DNA from 2 places in the Methylomonas rapida genome. Region 1 is predicted to be linked to the other one. Evidence: riboswitches for the same ligand, from Rfam matches in the RefSeq annotation. Region 1 holds a riboswitch; the other holds the start of a gene.

The links. Region 1 has a riboswitch for cyclic di-GMP ahead of NM686_RS04505 (hypothetical protein). Riboswitches for the same ligand answer to the same signal wherever they lie in the genome.
Region 2: another riboswitch for cyclic di-GMP. It lies ahead of NM686_RS01275 (choice-of-anchor E domain-containing protein); the one in region 1 lies ahead of NM686_RS04505 (hypothetical protein).

What each region holds. Positions count from the first base shown of each region.
Region 1 covers NZ_CP113517.1:941,829-946,214, forward strand. Annotated here, with positions in the region: gene NM686_RS04500 (TonB-dependent receptor) at 1-1,224, opposite strand, end outside; cyclic di-GMP riboswitch class I at 1,634-1,714, shown strand; gene NM686_RS04505 (hypothetical protein) at 1,790-2,677, shown strand; gene waaA (lipid IV(A) 3-deoxy-D-manno-octulosonic acid transferase) at 3,079-4,344, shown strand.
Region 2 covers NZ_CP113517.1:275,272-279,657, forward strand. Annotated here, with positions in the region: gene NM686_RS01265 (calcium/sodium antiporter) at 1-386, opposite strand, end outside; gene NM686_RS01270 (undecaprenyl-diphosphate phosphatase) at 447-1,274, opposite strand; cyclic di-GMP riboswitch class I at 1,833-1,915, shown strand; gene NM686_RS01275 (choice-of-anchor E domain-containing protein) at 1,987-3,129, shown strand; gene NM686_RS01280 (thrombospondin type 3 repeat-containing protein) at 3,191-4,386, shown strand, end outside.

The DNA of each region.
Region 1 (4,386 bases):
CACGTCCGAGCGCGGCACGATGTTTTCCACCAATGGGCCTTCATGTTCGCCATCGTGCTCGTCATGTTCATCATGATCTTCTTCCTCGTGCGCGTGATCATCCTCATGCTCATCGTGGTGGTGCGTGTGGTAATGCAGGCCTTGAAAATCGCTGGATTGCGCCTGAAAGCCGACCACGCCACGGAACGGCCCGATGTCTTGATGTTCGAGCTCGATGCGGCCTTCGTAGGTTTTATTGGTAAACAGCGCGCCCATTTCGCCATTGGCGATTTCGGTGTGCTGGTAATCGGTATAGCCCAGCCGGGTGCGTAGGGCTTTGGCGAATTTAAACGGGTTATCCAGTTCGCTCTTGAAATCGTATTTATTCTGCCGCATGGCGATTTGCACGATTTCTTCGCCGGTACCATCCGGGGCAATGCCGTAGTTGTTGTTGATGTTGTTGATGGACGCGCCGGCAAAGCCGAAATCATCGATCCAGGATAAACCGGCCGAGCCGCTGATGGCTTCGGCGCCGGTGTTCTCCAGATAACCTTCGGGATTGTCGACGATTTCCAGCGACGGATCGGTAATGGCCACTTTGGCGGTATCGATCGCCCGGCCGCCGATATCCAGATTGTCGCGATGGCGGTAAAAACCGTCCAGGTGGTAGGCCAGGTTGCCTTGGCCGCCGTCGATTCTCAGCGCAGTGCTGGTTTCGTCGCTGGTGGAGTCGAAACGCTGTTCCAACGCGCCGCCCAAGGCTTTATCGGGCATCTGGCCTGGAATGCGGCTATCGATGACATTCACCACGCCACCGATGGCGCCGCTTCCGTACAATAGCGTCGCCGGCCCGCGCAACACCTCGATACGGTCGGCCAATAGGGGCTCGACGCTGGTGGCATGGTCCGGGCTGATCGCGGACATGTCGTTGGCGCCGATGCCATTGTTCAGTACCCGTACGCGAGGCCCGGCCTGTCCACGAATCACCGGCGTACCGACACCGGGGCCGAACGACTGGCTGCTGATGCCCAGTTCGTTTTTAAGTGTCTCGCCGATGCTGTGGCCGGTTTTCATGCGCAACTCGTCGCCGCTCAAAACCGTTACCGGTGCGGCGCTTTCCGAGAGTTTCACTGCTAAAGGAGCCGTAACGATCACCGATTCCAGTTCCAGGTCTGGCGCAAGAGCTTGATCGGCGAGGATGGTGACGGGATGAAGTGATAGCAGAAAGACGGTAGCTCTTCTCATGGGAAGTGAAGCAAACAGTGATTGGGATGTTATATTGTAACACATTACTGTCTTTAGGTTAGGCATTATGTGTGTCGCCGAAAGTTTGGCTGTCAGTTTGTGTGGGATGTGGGTGGATGGCGCTGGTCTTCGTCACAAAGTGAGCGATTTCACACAATAAACTGAGTGGAATCACCTAATTCTGCCAAAAAGCCCGTTTGGTCGATGATTCTGATGCGGGGTATTCCAGGGTTTTCATGATTGGCATCGCTTTTGCTAAATTATGATTGCAGCTGACAGACATGGATTACAACGTTGTACGCCTGGACATCGTCGGGAGCTGGTAATCAGAATGAATAAAAGGTGCCCATCGTTTTTGTGCTGGCCTGATTGGGACGAGTTTAAGGCTGTGTCAAAAAATATTGGGGCTTTATGTTTTTGCCACCCCCGTCGTGAGGCGGGCTCGGAAAACCACGGATCTTGCGCCTAACAAGATGGCCGGGTTGCTCTCTCGGAGTTGAGAGGTGCGAGTGTGTTCGCCTGCTTGGGGATGCACGTTTAAACAAAAGTTAGGAAAGGAAAAATTATGACTAAAACAAAATTGGCATTGGCAATTGCGGGCGCGGTTCTTTCTGCAAGTGCTTCAACGGCTTCCGCGCATGTGATGTACAACACTTTCACGACAGTCGCTGCGACTCAGACCGACGGTTGGACGCGTGTTTACGATGGTACTGACGCTGATGCCGTCGCTACAGGCCCTGAAAGTCAAGGTAACAAAGGTTCGCTGGTGCCTTGGTTGGGTACTTCAGGTGGTGCGCTGCCTTTTGGCTACACTGGAAGCTCTCATCTGAACTGGGCGGCAACCATTCACGGCGCCGGAGATAGCCTGGAAGTATCTTCAGCCAATGCCTTGGAACATTATGGTTTTGCCGCGGAAATCGATACAGGTGGTGGTGCGTGGAATGATAATGGGACGGACAAGGATGGAAATCTAACAACGACCGGTCCAACTGGCTGGAAGCATCAAACGGATATAGGTTTAATTAAATCTCTGGTCACCCAAAACGTCACGTTGAATCTTTCAACGGTGAATGGCTTATTTAGCCGCTTTGGCGTCACGGTATTCGAAGGCATGGACACCAACACAGGCAACTATAGCCATCACGGCGCCTGGAATAATGCGTCGAATCCTTTCACTAAAGACAATCCATTCGGCACCACCGGTCTGACCAATATCGGTTACTCCGATAACGTCGATTCAATAAACGGATATACCTTTTTGGCGGAAGCCGGCAAAGTGTATTCGATCTACTTGGGTGGGGTTGGTTTCTCGCGCTGGAATTCCGGTGTTGATGGATATGCGTTAAGCATTACCTCTGCGCCGGTGCCGGTTCCGGGGGCCGTCTGGTTATTCGGTAGCGCGATCGCCGGTCTGGTCGGCTTCGGTCGTCGCAAAACAGCCGTTGCTGCATAAAATGTTTTAAAAGTCGCTGAAAATCCGTTGAGTTTTTCAGTGCAGGGAAATTTAGGATAGGTCAGGATGACTGCCACGGATGGCTTCTTTATTGATTTACTCGTTTAATTGGCACGCGAGAATCGCTTGGCCGCGCCAAGTGTTCGCGGATTTATTCCCCCTCCGTTAGTCCTGAGCAATCTTTGCTTTTTTCAAAGACTATTCGTAATGACATTTCTTCGGTATTAAGGCGGTCAAACGTCATTGCGGTCGGGTCACCAATACCCCCTAACCACCGTTATCCCTATTCGACTTGGCGGCAAAATTCAAGCAATCAGTCCCATTTGTGTCGCGTGATATGGCATGATTACACGCAAAATGGCCGTTGAGGTACTGTCGGCCCAGGCTTAAGTTACGAGAACATGCGACATATCTATACGTTAATTTTTTACTGTGCTTTGCCTTTTGTTTTGTTGCGGCTGTATTGGCGAGGCGTCAAGGCAGTGGATTATCGCCGGCGCTGGCGTGAGCGTCTGGGGTTTTATGCGTCAACGCCGGTAAGGAATGTGGTTTGGTTTCATTGCGTTTCGGTGGGAGAGGCCGAGGCCGCATTTTCGTTGATCGGTTTGCTGCAATCGGAGCATCCTGGTCAACGCTTTTTGGTCACGACTACGACCCCCACGGGTTCGGCTAGAGTACGCGCGGTTCTGGCGGATCGAGTTGAACATGTGTATCTGCCCTATGATTTGCCTGCGGTTCTAGTGCGTTTTTTTGCGCATTTTCGTCCCAAAATGGCTATCTTCATGGAAAAGGAAATCTGGCCCAATTTATTTGCGATGTGCGCCGAGCAGGAAGTTCCGCTGTTTGTGATCAATGCGCGTTTGTCGGCGCGTTCTGCGCCTGCTTATCAAAAGATCTCCTGGTTGATTAAGCCCGCCCTGGCGTGTGTTGATCAAATCGCCACGCAAACCGAAGAAGACAAGAGGCGATTCATCGAGATAGGCGCGATGCCTGAGCGGGTAACGGTGCTGGGCAACCTCAAGTTCGATCTGGCGATAGACGATAGCTTGCTTGCGGCTGGCCGGGCAATGCGACGGCAGCTTTTCGCTGGCCGCTTTGTCTGGATTGCGGCCAGTACCCATCACGGCGAGGAGTCGCTATTATTGCCGGTTTATCAACGGTTAAAGCAGCGTATTCCCGAGTTGCTGTTGCTGATTGCGCCAAGGCATCCGGAGCGGTTCCGGCAGGTAGAGCAATTATGCGCGGATCAGGGGCTTGATGCCGTAATGCGCAGTGAGTCGCTGCCTGTTTCCGAGGTTACCGATGTTTACATCGCCGATAGCATGGGCGAATTGAAAATGCTCTATGCGGCGGCCGATGTGGCCTTTGTGGGCGGTAGTCTGGTGCCTGTCGGAGGGCACAATGTGCTGGAGCCCGCCTTAGCCGGGGTGCCGATTTTGTTTGGCCCCGAGATGTTCAATTTCAAGGAGATTGCGCAACGTCTCTTGGCCGAACAAGGGGCTTTGCAATGTGACGAGCCGATGGTGCTTGCCGAGGCTGTCTTGCGGATAAGGGGTGATGAGGATTTTAGAAACAAAATGGCCGCCAAGGCCAAGGCTTTTGTGTTGCGCAATCAAGGCGCCACGCGGCGAACAGCGGACATGCTGACGCAAGCCTTGCGGCGATGAGCGAAGTTGCCGCTGGTTTGCGGAAACTGGCGGTGTTTTTCG
Region 2 (4,386 bases), 670 kb from region 1:
GCATCCAGGCGGCTCAAATCACCGTCATAAAGCTGGGCGATGGCCAGCAAGGTCACGCCGAACAGAATGGGCAGTTCCTTTCTGATCACTTGCGAATGCACGGCGATCGGGCTGATCACCGCCGTGACGCCCAAGATCAGCGCGATATTGGTGATATTGGAGCCATAGGCATTGCCGAGGGCGATACCGGGGCTGCCTTCCAATGCGGAGAGCGCGGAAACCGACAGTTCCGGCGCCGACGTACCGAAACCCACGACCACCATGCCGATCAGTATCGGCGACATCCCTAAATGATCGGCGATCGCGGCCGCGCCCTCGACAAACAAATCGGCGCTCCAGACCAAAATAATCAAGCCCAGAAATATCATCAACAGTGGCAAAGCCATAAATTACCTTTCAAAAAATCAACAAATGGGGGAAACGCGCGACACGATACCGCGATCAAATCAATCGACGGTCCACTGCACCAGGCCGCTATAGGACGTGGCAATCACGCCCAGGCCGAACAGAATGCGATACCAGGCGAAAATGATGAAATCGTGATGGCTGATATAACGCAGCAATCCTTTCACCGCGACCAGCGCGCTGACGAAGGCCGCCATCAAACCGACCGCGAACGAGGCGGCATCGCTGTCGAGATGCAATAAGTCGCGGTGTTTGTACAAATCGTACAAGCTGGCGACAATCAGCGTGGGTATGGCCAGGAAAAACGAGAATTCGGTCGCCGCCTTGCGCGACAAGCCGAACAACAGGCCGCCGATGATGGTCGAGCCGGAACGCGACGTGCCCGGAATCAGCGCAAAGGCTTGCGCGATACCGAGCTTCAGCGCATCCAGCATGCTCAGGTCCTCCACCTCATGCACGCGGACTTTATGCTCCCGCTTTTCCGCCCAGATGATCACCAGCGCGCCGACGATGAATGCCAGTGCCACTGGAATGGGTTTGAACAATAAGGCTTTCAAATGCTTGCCGAACAACAAGCCCAGCGATGCCAGCGGCATGAAGGCAATGGCCAGGTTCAGCACGAATTTTTGTGCCCGCGGCTCGCTGGTCAAGCCCGCCAGTACCGAGCCGATCTTGACGCGGTATTCCCAGCAAATCGCCAGGATGGCGCCAACCTGAATCACGATGGTGAACAGCTTGGCCTTTTCGTCGTTAAAGTCCAGCAGATCGCCCGCCAGAATCAAATGACCGGTACTGGAAACCGGCAAAAACTCGGTCAAACCTTCGACCACGCCCAAAATCAGGGATTTAATCAGTAGTTCAATGTCCATATCGGCATACTCCGCGCCGAATCGGCGTATAGAAAAAAATCAGCATATTGATCGGGTAGTTGCTATTTAGAAAGCAGTTGGGAATCAGCAGGGCCAAAACCATGCAAACGGGGCCGGATTATAGTCGAAATGCCAGCACTTACATAACTTTAGCCAGCAAGCCTAGACTGCGAATCACCAAGCCCCGGCAAAATTTTCCTCCAACGCAGCGCATAAATGTCGCCTGCCTACCCAGATGCGGCCACCCGGCGCCCTGGCCGTTCGATTGTTCTTACCACTGACGCCCAGAATCGACAGCGGATAACCCGATACGCCACATCCGGCATATCCCACAACCGGAATAGGTCATATCCCGTAATTCGCCGAAGCCGCACTGCACGCTTCGCTACCGGAAAACATTCCGTCCCGCTGTAGGCAATTGATGACATGGAGATGAGCAAGTGGCACAAATTTTGATTATTCAAAAAGTAACAGTATTACAACATTTGAATATTGTTAGGAGTGACTACGCATCGCAAGTCGGCAGGGTGATGAAAAATCCTTGCTGACCTGAATGCTTTCACTTATCGCCAACCTCGTTGCGAAACGAGGCTCGGAAAGTCACGGGTCTTGCCGACGATCAAGACAGCCGGATTGCCCTCATGTGATAGGAGGGGCGGCCCAGGCCGCGTATCACGGAATGCATTCACTACAACATAACGGACTAAATTTCATGCAAGTACATTTTCAATTGACAGCCATTGCGCTCTTACTGGGGGCAAGCGGTATCTCTCAGGCCGCCTTGACCACGACCAGCGGACCGATCAACTTCACTGGCTCTGCTTCGGTTACGGCCGCGCAGGATTATCCAAACGATCCCTATGCCAGCGGCCCGAAATCGCTAACCAATACCAACGACGGCGCAAGCGCGGCCACCGTGTCGGTAGCCCGGTTCAACGCCGCCATGGGGGTTTTGACCGGCGTCGATCTGCAACTGAACTCCAACCGCACGCAATCCATTTCCGGTTCCGGTTATAAGGGCAACGGTGAAGGCAAAACCGTGAGTGGAAGCGGCGCCAGTTCCGCCGCCCTGGTCGCAGCCGGCGCCCAGATCCCGTTGGCTCCCGCGATTTCCCTGGAGGGCGGCTCCTGCTCATTGGCGATGGGTAAAACCGGAAATATCTCATGCAACTGGGGGCCATCCACGTCAGAAGCCACCGCGACTCATGGCACTGCCAGCGTGGACAGCAGCAACCTGGACGCCTATGCGGGCACAGGCAGCGTCGACGCGACTTTGACGCTACCCAGTCTGTCGGCCACGGTCACCCAATCCAGTTATAAGGGCCAGGCCAGCGGCTCATCCGCGACGTATACCGTCGATTGGTCCGGTACCTTACAGGCCAGCTACAGCTACTTGCTGCACGCCTTGGCTTCTTTCGACACCGACGCCGAAACCACCAGCCTGACCCTGGATTTCGGCAATGTTGCGCAAAACAGCACCGCGTCCTTGAATTTTAGGTTGTTCAACCTGGCCAATGCCGACCGTATCGGCCTGGACCTGGATAGCGTCATCGCCAGCGGCGATGCCGGGGCATTCGATACCGGCCTGTCGGCATTTGCCGACCTGGCCCAGGGTGGCAGCCAAAGCTTCATCGCCAATTTGCTGACAGCCAACGCTGGCAGTTTCAGCGCGCAATACCTGCTGAACCTGTCCGATGCGGATTTCGGCGCGGGCAGCACGCGTCAAAACTATCAACTGACCCTGAATCTGATCGGCAACGTCACGGCGGTACCGCTACCTGGCGCTGTCTGGTTGTTCGGTAGCGCCTTGCTGGGCTTTGTTGGCATCGGCCGCCGTAAGCGTAGCCTCGCTTAAAAATCAATGCAGGGCGGAGCGGAACAGGAGGTTCGGCTCTCCCCTCTATTCGAGACCTGTCATGAAAACCCTAAAAATAATCATGCTGACATTGGCGACTTTGTTGCCAGTATCGGTCGTAGTCGCCGGGACCTTTGTCGCGCCGCCGGCATCCGGCGGCAACCCAGCATTTACCACGACGCATTTTTCCGGCTCGCAAAATTGCGCTCTTTGCCATAACGGCATCAAGGACAAAAACGGCGCCGATGTGTCTATCGTCACCGACTGGTCATCGAGCATGATGGCCAATTCGGCCCGCGATCCTTTCTGGCGCGCCAAGGTGCGCAGCGAAATCGCCAAGCATCCGCAACTGGAAGCGCTGATCAACGACAAATGCAGCAAATGCCATGCGCCGATGGCCAGTTACGAGGCCAAGAAAGACGGCTCGCTGGCCACGCAAACGCTTTTCGACGGCGGCATCCTGACTGCAGGGCATCCCAGGCATGACGCCGCGATGGACGGTGTAAGCTGCACCTTATGCCACCAAATTCCGAACTCAAGCACCTTGGGCACATTGCCGGCGATGTCTGGCAATTTCAACATCAATACCACCAAGACCATCTATGGCCCATTCGGCGGTCCCGGCGACACCGCGATTTTCGCCAATCCGATGATCAACAACACCGGCTACACACCGGTCTATAGCGCGCATATCAAGGAGTCCAAGCTTTGCGCATCCTGCCATAACCTGAAAACGCCTTACGTCGATGAAGACGGCAAGGTGTTGAGCACGACGCCGGAAAGCGAGTTTCCGGAACAAACGCCCTACATGGAGTGGGAGCACAGCAGCTACGTCAATCAGAAAAGTTGCCAAGGCTGCCATATGAGCCGAACCGACGGCGTGATCATCACCACCCGGCCGCCCTGGTACAGCGTGCAGCGCAACAACTTCGCGATTCATGACTTGGTGGGCGCGAACAAGTTGATGCTGGACATATTGAACAACAACAAAACCCAGCTCGGCGTGTTGTCCAACAACTTTGCCGAAACCATCGCCAAAACCGACACGATGCTGAAAAGTGCCGCCACGGTGAGCGTCATCGATCAGCAGTCAACCGCAGGCACGCTGGATTTCACGTTGCAAATCAATAGCACTACCGGCCACAAGCTGCCGAGCGCTTATCCGTCCAGACGCGCGCACTTACATGTCGTCGTACTGAATGAACAGAATCAGGCGGTGTGGGAATCCGGCAAGGTCAATGCCGACGGCAGCATAGA